2 linked regions of the Phytohabitans houttuyneae genome follow. The protein of the gene in region 1 interacts with the protein of each later gene in a pairwise test. Links are inferred from orthologs where the notes say so. Each region holds a gene or a part of one and is shown in the gene's direction. Other genes may lie near its edges.

What was found.
Region 2: the proteins of Phou_RS11695 (region 1) and Phou_RS47450 interact in binary tests that used the Escherichia coli proteins (3 or more experiments, as listed by UniProt). The link is inferred for Phytohabitans houttuyneae from one-to-one orthologs.

What each region holds. Positions count from the first base shown.
Region 1 is NZ_BLPF01000001.1:2,653,885-2,664,929, reverse strand. What follows is about bases 2,425-5,197. They hold Phou_RS11695 (cysteine desulfurase family protein), read left to right. Parts: upstream 2,425-3,115; coding sequence 3,116-4,279; downstream 4,280-5,197. Other genes in these bases: Phou_RS11690 (DMT family transporter), read right to left, coding at 4,333-5,178; Phou_RS11700 (electron transfer flavoprotein subunit alpha/FixB family protein), read left to right, coding at 2,425-3,050. In the rest of the region: Phou_RS11725 (PLD nuclease N-terminal domain-containing protein), read right to left, coding at 1-63; Phou_RS11720 (DUF202 domain-containing protein), read right to left, coding at 96-374; Phou_RS11715 (YidH family protein), read right to left, coding at 382-768; Phou_RS11710 (hypothetical protein), read left to right, coding at 810-1,235; Phou_RS11705 (electron transfer flavoprotein subunit beta/FixA family protein), read left to right, coding at 1,298-2,077; more of Phou_RS11700, read left to right, coding at 2,094-2,424; Phou_RS11685 (LysR family transcriptional regulator), read left to right, coding at 5,251-6,126; tRNA 2-thiouridine(34) synthase MnmA, read left to right, coding at 6,215-7,294; Phou_RS11675 (uroporphyrinogen decarboxylase/cobalamine-independent methonine synthase family protein), read left to right, coding at 7,287-8,258; Phou_RS11670 (TrpB-like pyridoxal phosphate-dependent enzyme), read right to left, coding at 8,483-9,637; Phou_RS52505 (hypothetical protein), read right to left, coding at 9,638-9,847; NAD-dependent DNA ligase LigA, read left to right, coding at 9,903-11,045. UniProt on the Escherichia coli protein: Master enzyme that delivers sulfur to a number of partners involved in Fe-S cluster assembly, tRNA modification or cofactor biosynthesis. Catalyzes the removal of elemental sulfur from cysteine to produce alanine.
Region 2 is NZ_BLPF01000004.1:1,165,683-1,176,914, reverse strand. What follows is about bases 5,896-8,855. They hold Phou_RS47450 (sulfurtransferase TusA family protein), read left to right. Parts: upstream 5,896-7,244; coding sequence 7,245-7,466; downstream 7,467-8,855. Other genes in these bases: Phou_RS47440 (vWA domain-containing protein), read left to right, coding at 8,735-8,855; Phou_RS47445 (hypothetical protein), read left to right, coding at 7,741-8,709; Phou_RS47455 (cysteine desulfurase family protein), read left to right, coding at 6,136-7,248. In the rest of the region: qcrA (cytochrome bc1 complex Rieske iron-sulfur subunit), read left to right, coding at 1-681; qcrB (cytochrome bc1 complex cytochrome b subunit), read left to right, coding at 678-2,297; Phou_RS47480 (bifunctional 5,10-methylenetetrahydrofolate dehydrogenase/5,10-methenyltetrahydrofolate cyclohydrolase), read left to right, coding at 2,470-3,327; Phou_RS47475 (hypothetical protein), read left to right, coding at 3,459-3,650; Phou_RS47470 (hypothetical protein), read left to right, coding at 3,698-4,591; Phou_RS47465 (cytochrome c oxidase subunit 4), read right to left, coding at 4,700-5,122; more of Phou_RS47440, read left to right, coding at 8,856-9,487; Phou_RS47435 (protein phosphatase 2C domain-containing protein), read left to right, coding at 9,487-10,320; Phou_RS47430 (hypothetical protein), read left to right, coding at 10,317-10,910; Phou_RS54835 (hypothetical protein), read left to right, coding at 10,907-11,232. UniProt on the Escherichia coli protein: Sulfur carrier protein involved in sulfur trafficking in the cell. Part of a sulfur-relay system required for 2-thiolation during synthesis of 2-thiouridine of the modified wobble base 5-methylaminomethyl-2-thiouridine (mnm(5)s(2)U) in tRNA.

The sequences.
Region 1 (11,045 bases):
GATCAGCGCGAGGACAGCGAGGATGATCTGTACCAGGAAGAGGAGCACGTACAGGCGGGCCATCCCGCAATGATGGCCCCTGATGGCCACCCTGGCTAACGGATCAGCACCAGCAGCGTGCCGAGGGCCGCGTAGCCGGCCGTGAACAGGGCGACGAGAGGCAGGGCCGGGCCCGGCCCGGGGCGGCGGGACCGGTACCGCCAGAAGGCCACGGCGAACAGCGCTGTCCAGCCGGCCAGGGCGGCCGCCACGATCAGCAGGTCGCCGTCGATCGCGGCCAGACGGGCCAGGAGAACGGCGACACCGCCGGCGAGGAGCAGCGTGCGCCACCAGGCGAGCCACGTGCGCTCGCGGGCCAGCCCGGGGTCGCTCATCGGTCGATCAATCGAAGGCCTGCACGAGTACGACGACGACGAGCAGCGCCGCGCCGGCACCGACCAGGATCGCGAGCAGGGCGGGGAAGCGGGAGGCGGGCAGGTCGCGTCCGAGGCGCATCGCCCGCTCGGTGCGAGCCCAGCGGTCCACCGCGCGCACGGCGACCGCACCGCCCAACAGCAGCAGTGCGATGGAGATCACCTCACGCAGGTGGGCGACCCGCAGCGGCGGCAGGAACTGTGCGGTGGCCAGGCCGCCCGCCACAAGGGCCAGGCCAGTGCGTATCCAGGCAAGGAAGGTGCGCTCGTTGGCCAGCGAGAAGCGGTAGTCGGGCGTCGCGCCGACCCGGCGTACCTCCTCGGGATCGAACCATCGCTTGATCGCGCCCAGCACGCCTGCCATTATCCCGCCGGCCTCGCCCGTAACCTGTGTGCGTGACCGAGTTGACCGCCGACGAAAAGTCCACCCTGAAGACGGCCGCATTCGGCGCGGTCTTCCTGGTCTCCGACGCCGATCCGGGTTTTTTCGCGATGCTCCGCGAGAGCTTCGCCGCCTCCGACGCGCTGGCCGGGGCGACCGGGCTGGTCAAAGAGGTGCTGAGCACCGGCCCGCTGCCCAAGCTTCCGCGCGCGTCCACCGCTGAGGTGGAGGCGTTCGTGCTGCCCGCGCTGGAGAGGTCGATGGCGATCCTGCGGGAGAAGGCACCGTCCGAGGTGGACAACTACCAGGCCGCGGTGATCACCGCGGTCGAGCAGGCCGCGAAGGCCACTCATGGCGTCAACGCCCGCGAAGCAGACGCACTGGCCAAGGTCAAGGCGGCTGTGGGGGTCGTGGCCGATCCCACTATTACTGGCGAGTAACCTAGACGGTGGGTAACTTCAGTTAACGTGCGTTAACCCAAGCAGGAGGTCCTGGAAGCGCGATGAACATCGTGGTGCTCGTCAAGCAGGTGCCGGATTCGAGCGCGGAGCGTTCGCTGCGGGCTGGTGATAATACGGTCGACCGTGGGTCGGCGAGCAATGTCATCAATGAGATGGATGAGTATGCCATTGAGGAGGCGTTGCGGGTTCAGGCGGCGCATGGTGGTGAGGTCACGATCTTGACGATGGGGCCGCAGGGTGCTTCGGAGTCGATTCGTAAGGCGTTGTCGATGGGTCCGGACCGGGCGGTGCATGTGCTGGACGATGCGTTGCACGGCTCGTGCGCGGTAGCCACGTCGAAGGTGCTGGCGGCGGCGTTGGGCACCCTCAATCCCGACCTGGTGCTGTGTGGTGCGGAGGCGACCGATGGGCGGGTGCAGGTGATGGCGCACATGCTGGCTGAGCGGCTGGGGATCGCCGCGTTGACCGGTGCGCGGAAGCTGACCGTGGACGGTGCGTCGTTGACGATCGAGCGGCAGACCGAGGAAGGCTTCGAGGTGGTGGCCGCTTCGACGCCGGCGGTGGTGTCGGTGTGGGACACGATCAACGAGCCGCGGTATCCGTCGTTCAAGGGGATCATGGCGGCGAAGAAGAAGCCGGTGCAGACGCTGTCGGTGGCCGATCTGGGGATCGCCGCGTCTGAGGTGGGGTTTGCGGGTGCGTCGTCGGTGGTGGTGCAGCACAGTAAGCGGCCGCCGCGTTCGGGTGGGCAGAAGGTCGCTGATGAGGGCGATGGCGGCGTGAAGCTGGTCGAGTTCCTGGCCTCCGAGAAGTTTGTGTAAAAGGGGAGGGGTTTCGATGGCTGAGGTTTTGGTTGTCGTGGAGCATTCCGGTGGTGAGGTTAAGAAGGTCACCCTGGAGATGCTCACGTTGGCCCGTGAGCTGGGCACCCCGGCGGCGGTGGTGCTCGGCGGCCCGGGCGTGGCCGCTCCTCTGACCGAAAAGCTGGGCGAGTTCGGCGCGGCGACGGTGTATGCCGCCGAGAGTGAGGATCTGGACGGGTTCCTGGTCGCGCCGAAGGCTGCCGTGCTGGCCGGGCTGGTCCGGTCGGTGCAGCCGGCCGCGGTGCTGCTCGGCTCGACCCAGGAGGGTAAGGAGATCGCCGGCCGGCTCGCGGTCAAGCTCGACAACGGTCTGCTGACCGACGTTAGTGGGCTGGACGCGGACGGGGTGGCGACGCAGGTGGTGTTCGCCGGCTCCACGATCGTCAAGTCGCGGGTGACTCGCGGGTTGCCGCTGGTCACTGTCCGCCCCAACTCGCTGACCCCGACCCCGGCGCCGGCCAGCGTGCGGGTGTCGGCGGTGGATGTGGTGGTGGAGCAGTCGGCGAAGCTGGCCCGGGTGCTCGAGCGCAAGGTCGAGCCGAAGGGTGCCCGGCCGGAGCTGACCGAGGCGTCCGTGGTCGTCTCCGGCGGCCGTGGCGTGGGCAGCGGCGACAACTTCAAACTCGTCGAGGAGCTCGCCGACCTGCTCGGCGGTGCGGTCGGCGCGTCCCGGGCCGCGGTCGACTCCGGTTTCTACCCGCACCAGTTCCAGGTCGGGCAGACCGGTAAGACCGTCTCCCCCCAGCTGTACGTGGCGTTGGGTATCTCCGGCGCGATCCAGCACCGGGCCGGGATGCAAACCTCCAAGACCATCGTCGCGGTCAACAAAGACGCCGAAGCACCCATCTTCGAACTCGCCGACTACGGCGTCGTCGGCGACCTGTTCAAAGTCGTCCCACAAGCCACCGAAGAAATCCGCAAACGTAAATAGAGCGTGCGCACGTCACATGCCGGGCCGGGGGATGACCCCGGCCCGGCGCATTAGGCTGATATGCGATGGCCTACATGGATCACGCCGCGACCACGCCGATGCTCAGCGAGGCGATCGAGGCGTATGTCGCCGCCGCCCGCGACGTCGGAAACGCCTCCTCGCTGCACGCGCCGGGGCGGCGGGCTCGCCGCACCGTCGAGGAGTCGCGGGAGCGGATCGCCGCCGCGCTCGGTGCTCGCCCGTCCGAGGTGATCTTCACCGGTAGCGGTACGGAAAGCGACAACCTCGCGGTCAAGGGCATGCACTGGGCCCGCCGTGACCGCGCCGCCGGGCGCAACCGGGTGATCGCCAGCGCGGTCGAGCACCATGCGGTGCTCGACTCGGTGCGCTGGCTGGAGGAGCACGAGGGCGCCGACGTCACCTGGCTGGAGGTCGACCAGCAGGGTCGGGTGCCGGTCGAGGCGCTGCGCGACGCCCTCTCCGCGCACGGCGACCAGGCCACCGTCGTCACCGCGATGTGGGCCAACAACGAGGTCGGCACGCTCCAGCCCGCCGCCGCACTCGCCGCGCTCGCGGCCGAGGCGGGGGTGCCGTTTCACACCGACGCGGTCCAGGCGGTCGGCCAGGTGCCGGTCGACTTCGCGGCCAGCGGGGCCGCCGCGCTCTCCATCAGCGGCCACAAGCTTGGCGGCCCCACCGGCGTCGGCGCGCTGCTGCTCGGCCGCGACATCGCCTGCACCCCGCTGCTGCACGGCGGCGGGCAGGAGCGGGACGTGCGCTCCGGCACGCTCGACGTACCGGCCATCGCGGCCTTCGCCGTCGCGGTCGAGAGCGCGGTCAAGACCCAGCAGGAGACCGCGGCAAGGCTCGGCGCCCTCCGCGACGACCTGGTCTCCCGGGTGCGGCAGGCGGTGCCGGACGCGATCTACAACGGCGACCCGACCCACCGGCTGCCGGGCAACGCGCACCTGTCCTTCCCCGGCTGCGAGGGTGACGCGCTGCTGCTCCTGCTCGACGCCCAGGACATCGCCTGCTCGACCGGCTCGGCCTGCTCGGCGGGGGTCGCCCAGCCGTCGCACGTACTGCTGGCGATGGGCGCCGACGACGACCGCGCGCGGTCATCGCTCCGCTTCACGCTCGGCCACACCTCGACGCGCGCCGACGTGGACGCGCTGGTCGCCGCCCTCCCCGGCGCTGTCGAGCGGGCGCGGCGGGCCGCTGCCCGCTGAGGCCGGCCCTCCACCCGATCGCGGCGGCGCAGGCGACGGCGGCTTGGCGACGATCAGGTAGACGCCGGCGAGCACCGCGGCCATGCCGGCCACCAGGCCGAGCGTGACCGGCTCGCCCAGCAGCAGCGCCCCCACAGCACGCCGAACACCGGCGCCAGCAGCGTCACCGTCACCGCGGCCACCGGCCCCACCCGGGCCAGCAGGCGGAACCACAGCACGAACGCCACTCCCGTGCACACCAGGCCCAGAACAGCCACGGCCGCCACCGCCTTGGCCGTCGGCGGGTGCGCCGTGCCGGCCACCGTGACCGGGGCGGCCAGCAGCACCGCGGCACCGATCTGCTGGCCGGCGGCGAGCACCAGCGGCGGGGTGCCGCCGAGCCGGCGGGCGGTCCACACGCTGCCCACCGCGTACGACAGGGAGGCGAGCAGGCACGCGCCGGTGGCGGCCAGCGTGACGCCGTCCAGCGGCAGCGAGCCCAGCCCGACCGCCGCGGCCACCCCGGCCAGACCGACCGCACCACCCAGCAGGCGCCGGCCGCTCGCGGCCTGCCCGAGCCAGATGCGGGCGACCACGATGCCCCAGATCGGCGTGGTGGCGTTGAGCACGGCGGCCAGCGAGGCGGGCAGGCGCAGCTCAGCCACGGCGAAGAGCGTGAACGGCAGCGCCGCCAGCAGGAAGCCCACCACCATCAGGTCCCGGTAGCGCCCGCGCAGCTCGGCGGCCAGCCGCTGGCGCGTCACCGCGATCAACACGAGCGGCACCAGCGCGCCCAGCGCCACCCGGCCGGCCGAGACCGGCAGCGGGCCGAGCACCGGGGAGGCGACCCGGATGAACAGGAACGAGGCGCCGAACACGGCGGCGACCGACAGCAGGATCGCCAGATCCTTGCGAGACATGCCCTCAGGGGTACGCTGTGCTGCATCCACAAGTCAAACTCATATGACTCATAGTCGGCATGAGGAGTCTGCATGCACCTCGCTCAGCTGCGCGCCCTCGTCGCGGTGGCCGACCGCGGCAGCTTCACCCGCGCCGCGCGCGACCTGGGCCTCACCCAGTCGGCGGTCTCGCACGCCGTCGCCGCCCTGGAGCGTGACCTCGGTCAGCGCCTCGTCGACCGGGAGCGGGTGGGCGCGGTGCTCACCGCGGTGGGCAAGGCCGTGGTCGACGACGCGCGGGATGCGGTGCGTGCGGCCGACCGGGTGGCCGAGCGGGCCGCGGCCAGCGCCGGTGAGCTTGTGGGGGAGCTGCGCCTGGGTGGGATGCCGAGCACCAACCTTGCCGTGCTCCCCGCGCTCCAGCGCCGCTTCGCGCGGCGGCACCCGGGGGCCCGCGTCTCGCTGCTGGAGGGCACCGACGACGAGATGGTCGACTGGCTGGAGCGCGGCCTCGTCGACCTCAGCTGCGTGGTCGTGGGCCTGGGCGTGGTCGAGGGGCCGGTGCTGGCTGAGGACGAGTTCGTGGCGCTTGTGCACCCTGAGCACCCGCTCGCCGGCGAGGCGGCCGTGCGGGTCGAGGATCTGCTCGACGACGCGTTCGTGACCAGCAAGAGCGGGTGCGAGCCGCTGGTCGAGTCGATCTTCGGGAGCCACGGGCTTGTGTTCCGCCCAACCCACCGGGTCACCCAGCTCAGCACGATCGTGACCATGGTCCGAGCCGGCATGGGCGTGGCGCTCCTGCCCTCGCTCATGCTCGACGGCGACCCGGCCGGGGTGGTGCCGATCCCGCTCAACCCCCGCGTGCCGCGCACGCTGCGCATCGGTCACCGCCCGGGCGGGCGACCCTCCGCCCTCGCCAGGGCCTTCCTCGACTTCGTGGACGAAGACGGCGCGACGGGCCGCGAGTGAGCCTCGCCAGGCCGCGCAGCCGCCATGCCGGTCACCGCCGGAGTGAGGCGGAGCCGAGCCGGCTGGCGCTGCCGGTTACGGTTGTCGGGTGAGAGTCCTGGCCGCGATGTCCGGCGGGGTCGACTCGGCGGTGGCGGCCGCACGGGCGGCCGACGCCGGTCACGACGTCACCGGCGTCCATTTGGCGCTGGCGCGCAACCCGCAGACCTACCGTTCGGGGGCCCGCGGGTGCTGCACGCTCGAAGACGCCCGGGACGCCCGCCGTGCCGCCGACGTGATCGGCATCCCGTTCTACGTGTGGGACATGGCCGACCGCTTCCACGAAGACGTGGTCGATGATTTCGTCGCGGAGTACGCGGCGGGCCGTACCCCCAATCCCTGCCTGCGCTGCAACGAAAAGATCAAGTTTGCCGCGGTGCTGGATCGGGCGGTGGCCCTCGGTTTTGACGCCGTGGTGACCGGCCACCACGCGCGCCTCGGTGCGGACGGTCTCCTGCGCCGCAGCGTCGACCTGGCCAAAGACCAGTCCTACGTGCTGGCCGTGCTCCGCCGCGACCAGCTCGACCGCTCGATGTTTCCGCTCGGCGACACGACAAAGGCGCAGGTGCGCGTCGAGGCGGCCGAGCGCGGGCTGGCCGTGGCGGAAAAGCCGGACTCGCACGACATCTGCTTCATCGCCGACGGAGACACCCGCCGTTTCCTGGCCGAGCGGCTGGGCGAGGCGCCCGGCGACATCGTCGACGCGCGGACGGGCGCGGTGCTCGGTGCGCACTCAGGGGCGTACGCGTACACCGTGGGGCAGCGCCGCGGCCTCGCCCTCCGCGAGCCGGCGCCGGACGGTCGTCCCCGCTACGTGCTGTCGATCACGCCGGTCACCAACACCGTGACCGTCGGCTCGGCCGAGATGCTCGACGTCTCGGACGTCACCGCCGACCGTCCGGTGTGGACCGGTGGCCCGCCGCCGGAGGGCCCGATCGAGTGCGAGGTCCAGCTGCGCGCGCACGGCGAGGTCGTGCCGGCCACCGTCGAGCTGACCGGCGGCCGCATGCTCGCCGCCCTGCGCCGCCCGGCCCGCGGTGTGGCGGCCGGGCAGGCGCTCGTCGCGTACCGGCCGGACCCCGCCGGCGACATCGTGCTCGGCTCAGCGACGATTGGCAGCCGTGACTGACTTTCCCTGGCCGCGCGGTTCGGCGACGGGCATCGGCTCGCTGCCCGGCACCGACGTCGCCGAAGCGCAGAAGATCGTGCTCGGTGAGCTGCCCAACCTCCCGCACCTGCCCGAGCTGCCCGACCGCGGCCCCGGCGCGGACATGGTCGGGCGGGGCGCCGCGTTCCTGGTCGAGCTGCCCGTCGAGCTCTACGCGGCCCGCTGGCGCGTCGCCTCCCGCCCCGGCCGGGACCGCCGCCGCGCCCTCGACCTGCTCGAACGCGACCTCGACCAGATGACCGAGCAGGCCGACGGGTTCGCCGGCACGTTCAAGGTGCAGGCGGCCGGGCCCTTCACGCTCGCCGCCAACATCGACCTCGCGCTCGGCGGCCGCATCCTGCGCGACCACGGTGCGGTGCGCGACCTGAGCGAGTCGCTCGCCGAGGGGCTGCGCACGCACGTGGCCGACGTACGCCGCCGGCTGCCCGCCGCCACCATCCTGCTCCAGCTCGACGAGCCGTCCCTGCCCGCGGCGCTGGGCGGGCGGATCGCGACGGAGAGCGGGCTGTACACCTACCGCTCGATCGAGTCCACCACCGCCGGCTCGCTGCTGCGCACGGTCGTGGAGGCGGCCGCCGCGCCGGTGGTGCTGCACTGCTGCGCGCCCGACGTACCTCTCGACGTGGTCCGCGCGAGCGGCGCGGCCGCGGTGGCGCTCGACATGTCGCTCGTGGACAAGCTCGACCCGCTGGGCGAGGCGATCGACGCCGGGCTCGGCCTCTTCGCCGGCTCCGGCCAGGCCACCTCCGCCGCGGTCGCCGACCAGGTGCGCGGCGTGTGGCGGCAGCTGGGCTTCCCCGATCAGCGCCTGCCCGACCAGGTCGTGGTGACGCCGGCCTGCGGCCTCGCCGGCACGCCGGCCGCCGACGCGCGGCGCGCACTGACCGCCGTCCGCGAGGCGTCGCAGCGCCTCCAGGAGGTCTGAGCCGCAGGGCCGGGGATCCCGAAGACTTGGGCTACCGCGACGCCCGTCGTGGTCCGGACCGTTGCTCCCGCGGCCTCACCCTCCGCCGTTGCGCACGCAACCCCCGGCCGGCACGGCCCGCCGCTGAGTCGCGGCCCGCGGGCGGCCCATGGCTTGTCACGCCGCGCGGCCGTCGTCGGTCGGCCGCGGGGTCCAGACCGCGACGGACACCGCGGTAGCTCTGGCTAGGCCGGCACCTTCGGCAGGGCCGCTACCGCGGTGGCGACGTCGGCTTCGGAGAGCTCGTGGTCGACGAGGTCGCCGGCAAGGTAAGCGCCATATGCCGCCAAGTCCAGGTGGCCGTGGCCGCACAGCGCGGTCAGGATCACCTTCTCCTCGCCGGTCTCCTTGCAGCGCAGCGCCTCCTCGATGCAGGCGGCCAGCGCGTGGGTCGGCTCGGGTGCCGGCACGATGCCCTCGGTGCGCGCGAACCGCACACCCGCCTCGAAACACTCGCGCTGGGTCTTCGAGATCGCCTCGATCAGGCCAAGCTCGTACACGTGCGAGATGAGCGGTGACATGCCGTGGTAACGCAGGCCGCCGGCGTGGATCGGGTCGGGGATGAAGTCGTGGCCCAGCGTGTGCATCTTCATCAGCGGGGTCATGCCGGCGGTGTCGCCGAAGTCGTACGCGTACACGCCCTTGGTCAGCGACGGGCAGCTGGCCGGCTCGACCGCGCGGATCGTCACGTCCATGCGGCCGGCCAGCTTCTCGCGCAGGAAGGGGAACGCGAGGCCGCCGAAGTTCGAGCCGCCGCCGGTGCAGCCGACGATCACGTCGGGCGTGAGCCCCACCTTGGCGAACTGGGCTATCGCCTCCTCACCGATCACCGTCTGGTGCAGCAGAACGTGGTTGAGCACGCTGCCCAGCGCGTAGTTGGTGTCGTCGTTCTGCGCGGCCACCTCGACCGCCTCGGAGATGGCGATGCCGAGCGAGCCGGGGGAGTCGGGGTGCTTGGCGAGGATCGCGCGGCCGGCGGCGGTCAGGTCCGAAGGGGACGGATGGATGACGCCGCCGAACGTCTCGATCATGATCTTGCGGTACGGCTTCTGGTCGTACGAGGCGCGCACCTGCCACACCTCGCAGTCCAGCCCGTACTGCGAGCAGGCGAACGCGAGCGCGGTGCCCCACTGCCCGGCGCCGGTCTCCGTGGTGAGGCGGCGGATGCCGGCGGCCGCGTTGTAGTACGCCTGCGGCACCGCGGTGTTGGGCTTGTGCGAGCCGGCCGGCGACACGCCCTCGTACTTGTAGAAGATCTTGGCGGGAGTGCCGAGCGCCTTCTCCAGCCGGTGCGCGCGGAAGAGGGGCGAGGGCCGCCACAGCTTGTAGACATCCAGCACCTAGTCGGGGATGTCCACGTACCGGTCGGTGGCCACCTCCTGAAGGATCAGGTCCATCGGGAAGAGCGGCGCGAGGTCGTCCGGACCGACCGGCTGGAGCGTGCCGGGGTGCAGCACCGGCGGCGGAGGGCTCGGCAGGTCGGCGAGCACGTTGTACCAGCGACGAGGCATCTCCGACTCGTCCAGCAAGATCTTGGTCGGCTCACTCATGGTCAGCACGTTAGTCGTACCCACCGGTGTCATACCAAGCGGTTACGGTGCAGAGGTGTCTGAGGAAGTCATCCAGCAGCAGGTCACCCCGGAGCAGGTCGCGGCGGCGGGCAAAGAGCCACCCGTCGATGTCCGCGAGCGCCACGCCGCGCTCGCCGCCGAGCTTTCCGACCATCAGTACCGGTACTACGTGCTCGACGCGCCGACCATCTCCGACGCCGAGTTCGACCGGCTGCTGCGCGAGCTGGAGGCGATCGAGGAGGAGTTTCCCGCCCTCCGCACGCCCGACTCGCCGACCCAGCGGGTGGGTGGCACGTTCTCCACGCAGTTCACGCCGGTCGAGCACGCCGAGCGGATGATGTCGCTGGACAACGCGTTCGACGACGAGGAGCTCTCCGCTTGGGCCGAGCGGGTCGAGCGGGACGCCGGCGGGCCGGTGACCTACGTGTGCGAGCTCAAGGTCGACGGCCTCGCGATCAACTTGACGTACGAGAAGGGTCGCCTCGTCCGCGCCGCCACGCGCGGTGACGGGCGCACCGGCGAAGACGTGACGCCCAACGTGCGCACCATCCGTGACGTGCCCGAGCAGCTCGCCGGCGACGACGTGCCCGACCTGCTCGAGGTGCGCGGCGAGGTCTACTTCCCGGTCTCCGCGTTCGGCGACCTCAACGCGGGGCTCGTCGAGCAGGGCAAGCCGCCGTTCGCCAACCCGCGCAACGCGGCGGCCGGCAGCCTGCGGCAGAAGGACCCCCGGGTCACCGCCTCCCGCGGCCTGCGCATGGTCGTGCACGGCATCGGCGCGCGACGCGGCTTCCAGCCCACCGCGCAGAGCACGGCGTACGAGGTGATGAAGGGCTGGGGCCTGCCGGTCAGCGAGCGGTGGCAGGTCAAGCCCGACATGGCTGGGGTGCGCGAGTTCATCGACTACTACCGCGAGCACCGCCACGACGTCGAGCACGAGATCGACGGCGTGGTCGTCAAGGTCGACGCGGTGAGCATCCAGGGCCGGCTCGGCTCGACAAGCCGCGCGCCGCGCTGGGCGATCGCGTTCAAGTACCCGCCGGAGGAGGTCAACACCAAGCTCCTCGACATCCGCGTCAACGTGGGGCGCACCGGCCGGGTCACGCCGTTCGCGGTGCTGGAGCCGGTGCGGGTGGCCGGCTCGACGGTCGCGCTGGCCACCCTCCACAATGCTCGC
Region 2 (11,232 bases), on another replicon or contig:
TCCGACCGGGCGCAGCGCAAGCTGACCGGCGAGACGATGGCGTACATCGTCGACGAGCTGGGCATCAAGCGCCGCAAGACGCTCGGCCTGGCCGCGCTGCTCGGCCTCGCGCCGGTCGGCCTCGTCGCCGCCGCCCCGCTCATCGGTGGCCTGATCAAGGACCCGACCAGGGACCGCATCCTCTTCCGCACCGGCTGGGACCCCGCCGCCAACGGGGGCCGTCCGGTGCGCCTCACCCGCGAGGACGGCACGCCGATCCGGCCCGAGGACGTCAGCGTCGGCGGCCAGATGACGGTCTTCCCCGGTATCCCGAATGGCGCTACCAACGAGCACGCCGACTCCCCCACGCTGCTGATCCACCTGCGGGAGGGCGACGCGCAGAAGACGCTGGACAGCGCCAAGCCGGTCAACGAGGGCTCCCAGTGGGAAAACTTCGTCGCGTACTCGAAGATCTGCACACACGCCGGCTGCCCCGCCAGCCTGTACGAGCAGCAGACGAACCGCCTGCTCTGCCCGTGCCACCAGTCGCAGTTCCTGATCACCGACAACGCCCGACCGATCTTCGGGCCCGCCACGCGTAGCCTTCCGCAGCTGCCCATCACGGTGGACGAGGAAGGGTACTTCGTGGCAACGTCCGACTATAAGGTGGCTGTTGGGCCAGCATTTTGGGAGCGGCCATGAAGCGCCGGAAGGTAGACGTCAGCGCGGTGCCCGCCAAGGTCGGCGGAGGGCTGGACGACAGGTTCCAGGCGGCCACACCGCTGCGCAACATCCTCAACAAGGTCTTTCCTGACCACTGGTCGTTCCTGCTGGGCGAGATCGCGCTGTTCTCGTTCATCGTCCTGCTGCTGACCGGTACGTTCCTGACGTTCTTCTACGACCCCTCGCTGAGCACGACCACCTACGACGGCAGCTACGCGCCGCTGCGGGGCGTGCACATGTCACAGGCGTACGCGTCGAGCCTCAACCTCTCCTTCGACGTGCGCGGCGGCCTGATCATGCGGCAGATGCACCACTGGGCGGCACTGACATTCATGTCGGCGATCGTGGTGCACATGTTCCGGATCTTCTTCACCGGCGCGTTCCGCAAGCCCCGTGAGACAAACTGGATCATCGGCTCGCTGCTGTTCTGGGTCGGCTTCCTGGCCGGCTTCACCGGCTACTCCCTCCCCGACGACGCGCTCTCCGGCACCGGCCTGCGGATCGCCTCAGCGATCATGCTGTCGATCCCGGTCATCGGCTCCTGGGTAACCACGTCGATCTTCGACGGCGAGTTCCCCGGCACCGTCATCATGGGCCGCTTCTACATCGCCCACGTGCTACTCATCCCGGGCGCACTACTCGCGCTGATCAGCGTCCACCTCGGCCTGGTCTTCAAACAGAAGCACACCCAGTGGCCCGGCCCCGGCCGCACCGAGCACAACGTGGTCGGCGAACGCTTCGTGCCGCGATACACCATCAAGCAGGGCGGCTTCTTCATGATCGTCTTCGGCGTCATCGCGCTGATGGGCGGTCTGTTCCAGATCAACCCGATCTGGCTCTTCGGCCCGTACGAGGCGTTCACGGTCTCGGCGGCCAGCCAGCCCGACTGGTACGTGATGTTCCTCGACGGCTCGACGCGGCTCTTCCCGGCCTGGGAGATACGTTTCGACCTGTGGGGCTGGGGCGACGGCTACACGATCCCACCGATCTTCTGGCCCACGGTGGTGTTGCCTGGCATCTTGACGATGCTGCCGCTCGCCTATCCGTTCATCGAGGCCAGGCTGACCAAGGACCACCGGGCGCACAACCTGCTACAGCGCCCGCGTGACGTGCCCGCCCGCACCGCGCTCGGCGCGATGGCGATCGCGTTCTGGCTCGTCCTGACGCTGTCCGGCGGCAACGACGTGATCGCCGACAAGTTCCACATCAGCCTCAACGCGATGACCTGGGCCGGCCGCATCGGCCTGCTGATCGCGCCACCACTGGCCTACTACATCACCTACCGGATCTGCCTTGGCCTGCAACAGCACGACCGCGAGGTCCTCGCACACGGCGTCGAGACCGGCATCATCCGCCGACTGCCGGACGGACGCTTCATCGAGGTACACCAACCGCTCGCGCCGGTCGACGAGCACGGCCACGGCAGCCTGGACTACGCGGGCTGGGTGGTGCCGAAGAAGATGAACCGGCTCGGCGCGCTCGGCCCCGCGATCCGCGGCTTCTTCTTCCCGATCGAAAAGCCCGCCGAGGCCCCGGTCTCGCCCGGCCACCCACCGGTCTCACCGCGGCCGGACCGCGAGGAGATCACCAAGTAGTCACCCGTACGGCAGGAGGCCGCGGTCCGCGTCAGCGGGCCGCGGCCTTCTCGTTTCGCGCGTCCGGCATGATGGTCGGGACAGCGACTGGCGGCACGAGGATGGGTCTCAACCATCGGGGAGCCGGCGTCGCGGGCGCCGACCGCCTGGGTGCCCGCGCCGAGGAGCGCGCATGCCCACCACCGCCCGTCTGCTGCCCGGCGCACCCGTCGCCGAGGCCGTCATGGCGCAGACCGCGGCCAGCGTCGCCGCCCTGCGCGAGCGCGGCGTCACTCCAAGCCTCGCCACGATCCTGGTCGGGGACGACGACGCCAGCGCCGGCTACATCCGCATCAAGCAGCGCCAGGCCGCCGAGCTCGGCTTCGCCTCACCGCACGAGCACCTGCCGGCCACGGCCACGCAGGCCGACCTGCACCGGGCCATCGACGGCTTCAACGCGGACCCGGCGGTGCACGGGCTGCTCGTCCAGTACCCCGTGCCGTCCCACCTGGACTACGACGCGGCGCTGCAGACCATCGACCCGGACAAGGACGTCGACGGCATGCACCCGCTCAACATGGGTCGCCTCGCCGTGGGCCTGCCCGGCCCGCTGCCGTGCACGCCGGCGGGCATCGAGGCGCTGCTCGCCCACTACGAGATCCCCGTCTCCGGCCGCGAGGTGGTGATCCTGGGGCGGGGCGCCACGCTCGGCCGCCCGCTCGCGATGCTGCTCGCCCAGAAGCGCCCCACCGCCAACGCCGCCGTCACGGTGGTGCACACGGGCGTGCCGGACTGGCCCCGGTACACCCAGCGGGCCGACATCCTCGTCGCGGCGGCCGGCGTGCCCGGCATCATCCAGCCCGAGCACGTGCGGCCCGGCGCCGTGGTGATCGGAGCCGGCGTGCGGTACGCGGGCCGGCGCCTGCTCCCCGACGTCGACGAGGCCTGCGCCGAGGTGGCCGGCGCGATCACGCCACGGGTCGGCGGCGTCGGCCCCACGACGGTGGCCATGCTCTTCCGCAACGCCGTACGGGCCGCCGAGCGCACGTAAGGGGCAGCCGTTCGAACATGTGCGCGACACGCCGGTCGGATTTCCGACATCTGGCGTGCGGGTCGTGGCAGCGTGAGAACCACAACCGGGTAATTCCCGCTTTCCTAGCAGAGGAGAGACCCGTGCGAGAGATGCACTGTGCCATCTGTCAGGCCGAGATGGCCTTCGAGGCCCTGCCCGCCGAAGACGAGAGCGCCGACGAGTTTCCCGAACTGCTCTGCACCGGATGCGGCACCGCGGTGGTTGTCGCACCGTTCACGCTGCGGGTGTGGCTACGCGACAAGGGCAGCGCCATAGCGCCACAGCAGCGCCGCGCCGCCTGACCTATATCGGTTGGACCCCCGAGGGCTTTACGGGCCACCGTGGCCATGTGAACGACGCTGAACGGCGGGTCTGGTCCCAGCTCCCCGCCGGCACCCGCGAGTCGCTGGCCGGGCTCTCCTCGTCCGACCTGCAGACGCTGCTGCTGTCGGTGGCCCGCGCCCGCGCCTCCCGTGTACGCCCGGCCGACCTCGTGCGGCGCTGGCGCGAGGACCGGTTCGTGCGCCCGGCGGCCAGCGACCCGCGCGCGCTGGCCGACCTGGAGGCGCGCATGTGGCGGCTGCTGCCCGCCGACTTTGAGGGCGTGGAGCTCTCCCCCGTCGTGCCGCTCGGCACCTGCGCGGCGGTCACCCCGCAGAGCCAGGACAGGATCGTCTCGACCGTGCGCACCGCCGAGGTGGTCAGCGACTCCACGAACGCACTCGCCATCGAGGCGGCCCACCGCCGCCTGAGCCAGCCGGCCGGCGGCGAGGTGCACGTAGCCGCCTGCCACCGGATGCTGCGGGCCCAGCGCTTCCCGGCCGGCTTCGGCTCGCACTTCCGGCTATTCGCGCTTGTCTCCAGCGCCCGCGACACCGGCTCCGGCACCACGCAGGCCCGGCTGCTCACCCGCCACCTGCGCTACTGGCACAGCGTCCTGCCGGCGGAGGTCGAGCCCCGCCTGCTGTTCACGATTTTCGACAGCCCGGTGCTCCGGGAGCGCGTCCGCGACACCGTGGCACCCGCGGTGCCCGTCACCGAACTGCCGGATCGCGAGCACGGCCGCGGCTACTACGTCGAGGGCGCCATCCGCATCGCCGCCGGCAGCGACGAGATCGGCGACGGCGGCTTCACGACGTGGACCGCGCAGCTGATGGGCAACGCCAAGGAACGCTGCCTGGTGTCATGCATCTCCACCGAACGCCTGGCCGCCCTTACCGCCCGCACCGGCCCCGCGGGTTGATCAGGGAGTTGGTTGGCGTGTCGCCCGGCGCGTCCGCCCACAAAGTCCCTGATCAACGCCGAGAGAGAGGGGCCGCCGCGCCGCGCCACGCGGCGGGCCCGCGCAAACCTAGTGCTCGGCGGTGCGGCGGGTGCCGGTGTAGTACTCGAAGAGCAGGCCACACGTCGCGGCGGTTACCGCGATCATGCCGGCCGCCAGCAGCCAGACCATCCAGAAGACAAGGCCGAGGCCGGCCACCGTCGCGGCGAGTGCCAGGCCGAAGGGCCAGTAGCTGCCCGGGCTGAAGAAGCCGATCTCGCCCGCACCCTCGGCGACCTCGGCGTCGGGCCGGTCCTCGGGGCGCGGGTCGATGCGGCGGGAGACAAACCAGAAGAAGCCGCCGCACATGCTGGTCAGCAGGCCCGAGAGCAGGAGGGCGACCGTGCCCACCCAGTCGAGCTCCATGTCGTACCACGTCCACCAGGCGTAGACGGCGCAGGCGACGAACAGGAACGCGGACACGATGCCGAAGATCCGCCACTCAGTCTTCATCGCGCAGCCTCATTCTCCGCCGGACGGGTTGAAGTTCGACACGGTGCGCTTGGTGTCGAACGGCTTGGTCGTCGTCGCCAACGGCTCCTCACCGATCGAGGTCAGCGCCTCCTGCGTCGTGGCACCGTCCCGCTTGGCCTGCAAGAAGCGGTCGAACTCGTCCGGCGAGACCACCCGCAGCTCGAAGTTCATCATCGAGTGGTACGTGCCGCACAGCTCGGCGCAACGCCCGACGTACGGCCCTTCCTGGTTGATGCTCTCGACCTCGAAGACGTTGCGCACGTTGCCGGGGAAGACGTCGCGCTTGAAGAGCAGCTCGGGCACCCAGAACGAGTGGATGACGTCCTTGCTCGTCTCCTCGAAGCGGATGCGTCGCCCGGTCGGAAGCACCAGCACCGGGATCACGTCGCTCGAGCCGAGCGTGGAGGCGACCGTGTTGGCGTCCTCACCGGCGCCGTCGCGGTAGTTGAACTGCCAGTTCCACTTGAAGGCGACAACCTCGACGGTGACCATGTTCGGGTCGTTCTTGACCCTGTCCACGTCGGTCTGCACGACCGCCGTGTAGTAGAAGAGCACGCACACGACCAGGATCGGAGCGATCGTGTAGAGGAACTCCATCGGCATGTTGTAGCGGGTCTGCACCGGCAGCTGGTCGCCCCGCTTGCGGTAGCGCACCACGCACCAGAAGATCAGGCCCCACACCAGCGCGCCGACGGCGAGAGCCGCGATGACCGAGCCGATCCACAGGTCGTACATCCGGTTGGCCTGCGGCGTGATGCCGTTTTCCGGCCAGCCGAACCCATCGAACGCCGAGCCGACGTCACAGCCCCCAACAGGGACAGTGCCAGAGCGCCGGCGCCGAGCCCGGCGAGCCGGCCAACCCGGCCCGTCTGGCCGTGCGCACCCCTTGCGATCACCTGGTCCTGCCTCCCTAGCAGTGCCGTAGCGAGCAAGCCGCACATTACTCGACCATGCATCTACTACACGTCGTGGGGGTGGGTAGCGTCGCTGGCATGCAGGCGTTCTTTGACGCGGCGGCGGGCGCGCCGCTGCACCCGGTCGCGCGCCAGGCGCTGCTCGCCGCCCTCGACGACGGCTGGGCCGACCCCGGCAAGCTCTACACGCAGGCCCGCCGGGCACGCCAGCTTCTCGACGCGGCCCGGGCCGCGACCGCCGAGATTCTGGGGGTACGCGACGACGAGCTCGCCTTCGCACCGGACGGCACCGCCGCGGCGCGGTTGGCGGTCGCCGGTGCCCGCATCGGTCGACGCAGGGTCGGTTCCGCGGTCGTGCACTCGGCGATCGAGCACTCCGCCGTGCTCCACGCGGCCGCCGACGGCGGGGTGAGCGTGCCCGTCGACCGCCTGGGCCGCCTCGACCTCGACGCCTGGCGTGACGCGGTCGGCGGCGGCGGTGTGGCCCTGGCCGCTCTGATCAGCGCCAGCCACGAGGTGGGCACGCTGCAGCCGGTTGCCGAGGCCGCCGAGGCGTGCGCGGCGCACGGGGTACCCCTCTATGTGGACGCCGCCCAGTCGGTCGGGCGGGTACCGGTGCCCGACGGCTGGTCCCTGCTCACCGCGAGCGCCCGCAAGTGGGGCGGCCCGGCCGGCGTCGGGCTCCTGGTCGTGCGCAAGGGAACGCGCTGGGTCTCGCCGTACCCCCAGGATGGCGGCCGGGACACGGGCCGCGACCTGCCCGCGATCGTCGCCGCCGCGGCCGCCCTGCGTGCCGTCGCCGCGGAGCAGGCCGCCGAGGCCGCGCGCCTGGCGCCCCTGGTCGACCGCATCCGCACCACGGTGGCCGCCACCGTGCCGGACGTGGAGGTGGTCGGCGACCCGGACGCCCGGCTGCCGCACCTCGTGACGTTCTCCTGCCTGTACGTGGACGGCGAGGCGCTGCTGCACGCCCTGGACCGCCAGGGCTTCGCGGTCTCCTCGGGCTCCTCATGCACGTCGTCCACGCTGCACCCGAGCCACGTGCTGGAGGCGATGGGCGTGCTCTCGCACGGCAACGTCCGGGTGTCGCTGCACCGGCAGAGCACGGCGGCCAAGGTGGACCGCTTCCTCGCGGAGCTGCCCGGCATCGTGGCCGACCTGCGCGCCGAAGCGGGAGTGGTGGGGTTGTGAGCGTGCTCGACTGCCGGGGCCAGCGGTGCCCGCTGCCGGTGATCGCCCTGGCCCGGCGGTTGCCCGAGGTCGAGGTCGGCGAGGTGGTGCGCGTGCTCGCGGACGACCCGGCGGCGGCAAACGACATCCCCGCCTGGTGCCGGATGCGCGGCCAGGAGTACCTGGGTGCGACGGAGGTTGACGGCTCACCCGCCTTCGACGTGCGCCGCGTCTCCTGAGTACCTAACGGGAGTTGACGCTCGGCGGAGCGGGGTCCACCATTTGGGTGAGCCATTCCGAATCGCTTACACGATCCATTTCGCAGCGCCAATCACCCGCGCGGATTACGCCGTCGCATTCGCTTTCCCCAATCTTTTTACCGAGCGCCAAAATACCGCCTTCACCTGCGGAAACGCGTCAAATATCAAGGACGTCGATGACTTTCTGAACGCGGCTTGTCCGGATGTTCACTAAGTGCTGGACAATGCATCCGCCCTGGTTGAACGTCTGCTCGTGGCGACAATGCAGCAACGACAGTCACCGGCCATTCCGAAGGGCACCATTCTGGCGATCGTCGCCTTGGTGGCCGCGGTGTTCCTTCCCCTTCTGGTCGGGCTCGGCCAAGGCGGTCAGGAGCAGACCACTGTGCTGCTCGCCGACCTGGACCAGCGGCGAAACCCCAAGCTCGTCGCGGCCTTGGAGGAGGCGACGGCCGAGGGCCGCGGCCGGGACACGGTGCTTGTCGTCATCGACTCGCCGCGGCGCAACACCTGCTCGACCGAGGCCAAGACACCCCTGTGCATGACCCTGGCCCGGTTCGAGCACCAGGTCACGGTCGTGCGCCAGACGACGGATGTGGAGCCCGCCATGATCGTCGACTCGCTGTACGGGAAGGGACCGAAGCCGGAGGGCGCGAACGGGCTCTTCACGACGACGCGGTCGACCGGGTCCAGCTTCAGCCTGGCGGCCGCGTTCCTCACCGGCCTGAGCATCCTGGGGCTCGCCACCGTCGGCCTGCTCCTCGCGCCGGCGCTGGTCATCTGGTGGGCCGCTCGCCACGGCCAGAGAAACGGCCCGCAGCGCACGGCCGTGCCGCTGAACGCGCACCCCGGTCACCCCCACCAGCCGCAGCGCCACCCGACGCCCGTGCCGCGCGAGTCGGCCGCGCCGCAACGCCAGCGCCGGTTCGCCGCCTCCCCTTCGGGGCCCGCGTCCAACAGCTTGTTCGACCCGCCACCGGCGCCCGCCCCGCGGCACAGCGGACCCGGTACCTCAGCGCCCTCGACGTCGCGTCCCCGCCGCGGCGACGAGGTCGTCGCGCGCACCCACTTCGGACCGGACGGCGGCTACGTCGACGTCGACGGCCTCATCGTCTGGGCGGTACTCGAACCGGCGGGCATCGGCGCCCTGCCGGGACAGCCGCTCCAGGTCGTCGACCGCGGGCACCCGGACCCCCTCACCGTTTCGCCGATCCACCGCTGAACCTCACCGGCTAAGGACGAAGTACATGACAACCGACGCGCTGCCCCCCGTACGGTCCGCGAAGGGCCGACTGCTGCTCACGCTGGTGGTGGACACCTCGGGCTCGATGTCCCAGAACGGAGCGATCGACCAGCTGAACTCCGCCCTACAGACCTGGCGCACCGAGCTCCAGCGCGACGACGCCCTGCGGCGCACCGGCGAGATCGCGCTGGTCACCTTCGGCAAGGACCACGTCGTGGCGGTCGACCCGTCCGGCCGCAGCGGTGGCCAGGCCGTGGAGCCGTTCGTGCCGATCACCGACTTCAACCCGCCGAAGCTCGAGGCGGGCGGGCTGACCCCGATGGTCGAGGCGCTGCAGTACGCGCTGCAGATCATCGCGGCCCGCAAGGAGACGCTGCGCGCCGGCGGGGTGCCGCTCGCGTACCGGCCGATCATGCACCTGATCACCGACGGGGTACCGACCGACGAGAGCGGCCAGCCGACCGACCGCTGGCGCGACCTCGCCCCGGTGCTGCGCAGCCACGAGGCCGGCAACCACCTGCTCTTCTTCGCGCTCGGCGTGCACGGCCACGACGAAAACGTGCTGCGCGGGCTGGCACCGGAGTCCTCGTACCACCTGTCGGGCGTCGACTTCGCCCAGGTCATGCGCCTGATGTCGGCGTCGATCGGCCAGCTGCGCGACGCGTCCCGCAACACCGACGCCAACACGTTCTACCGGGGCGTGCGGCAGCGGCACGAGGAGAGCGAGAAGATGCGCCGCTGGCTGGAGGACCAGTGATGGCCGCACCCAACTCGGCCGGCACGTGGCGGATCGTGCCCGCCTCCACCATCGGGCCCAACCACGTCAAGCTCGGCGCGCAGAACCAGGACGCGATGAAGTGCGAGCCGCTGCCCAGCGGCGCGCAGGTGCTGGCGGTGGCCGACGGCGCGGGCTCGCAGCCGCGCTCGGCGCTCGGCGCGCTCTTCGCCGTCGAGGCGGCCGCCGACGCCGGGCAGGAGATCTTCGGCGGGCGGCTGCCCGGCACGGCCGACGAGTGGCGCGCGGCGGCCGCCCGTTACACGGAGCTCTGCGTCGCCTGGTTCGACCAGCGGGTCGAGAGCGCGGTCGAGGACATCAACCGCCAGGCGGTCGCCCGCGGCACGTCCGCCAAGGCGGCCCGCGCCCAGTTCGCCACCACCGTGCTGGCCGTGGTCATGGCGCCGCCGTGGTTCTGCTGCGTGTCCGTCGGCGACGGGTTCGTCGTGGTCGGCCGCGACCCCGGCGGCGCCCACCTCGTCGTACCGCCGCCGGTCGACCGCGGCGACGCGGGCCAGACCGTCTTTCTGACCTCCTCCGGGCGGGAGGCATGGCTGCGCCGCGAGGTGCTCTACGACCCGGCCGTCTACGGGGTCGCGCTGTGCACCGACGGCCTCATCGAGGGCCTCCTCGACTACGACCACGGTCCGAACGGGGACCTGCTGCCGATGGCGCCGGCCAGCTTCACCGGGTACTTCCGGTACTTCGCCAACCCGGCCAACGACGCGAACGAGCTGACCCGCAAGCTGCTGTCGCAGGAGTTCGCCGGCACCTCGGGCGACGACAAGACGATGATCCTGGCGGTCCGCCGGTGAGCCAGCTGCGCCTGCCCAACGGCCGAGCGGTCCGCCCCGGCGCGGAAGAGCTCGGCAGCGGGCTGCGCAGCACTGTCCGCACCATCGCGGACACGGACGTCGCCTGCATGAAGATCTACTTCGAGGGCCACGCCCCGGCGCAGGAGCGGATCCAGGCGCTCTGCGCGCTGCCGCCCGGCGGCTGGACCGGCGACCGGGCCGACCACCTGCACGTGGCCTGGCCGCGCGCCCCGCTGGTCGACGAGACCGGCGCCACGCGGGCGGTGGTGCTCCCCCGGGTCAGCGGCGTCACCGTGCACCGGCTGCTCGACCCGGAGCGGCGCGCCGAGTTTCTGGCCGAGCCGACCTGGCGCACAAACCTCGCCATCGCGGAGCGGATCGCCCGGCTGGTGCAGATGCTGCACGGCGTCAGTGTGATCGTCGGCGACCTGACGCCCAACAACATGCTTGTCAACCGCGGCGGCTACGTGACGCTGATCGACTGCGACACGGTGCAGTTCACCGACCCGCGCACCGGCACGTTCTTCCCGTCCAGCGAGGTCACCCCGAGTACGCCTCGCCCGAGATGCTCTCCGGGCACCCCACGATGACCTCCGCCGAGCACGACCTCTTCTCGCTGGCGATCATCGTCTGCGAGTTGCTGCTGGAGGGCCAGCACCCGTTCGAGGGGGTACCGGCCGCCGGCGGCGAGGAGGGCATCGAAAACAACATCCGCCGGCAGAACAACTGGATCACGCACCCGGAGCGGATGGTCCAGCGCCCGGACCTGCTACCACCGACGGTCCTGCCGCCCGGCGTTCTCACGTTGCTGCGCCAGTGCTTCGCGGCCGGGCACGCCGACCCCGCCCAGCGCCCGCCCGCCTGGCAGTGGGCGGCGGCGCTGCAGCAGGCCGCCTTCGAGCTGATGGGCTG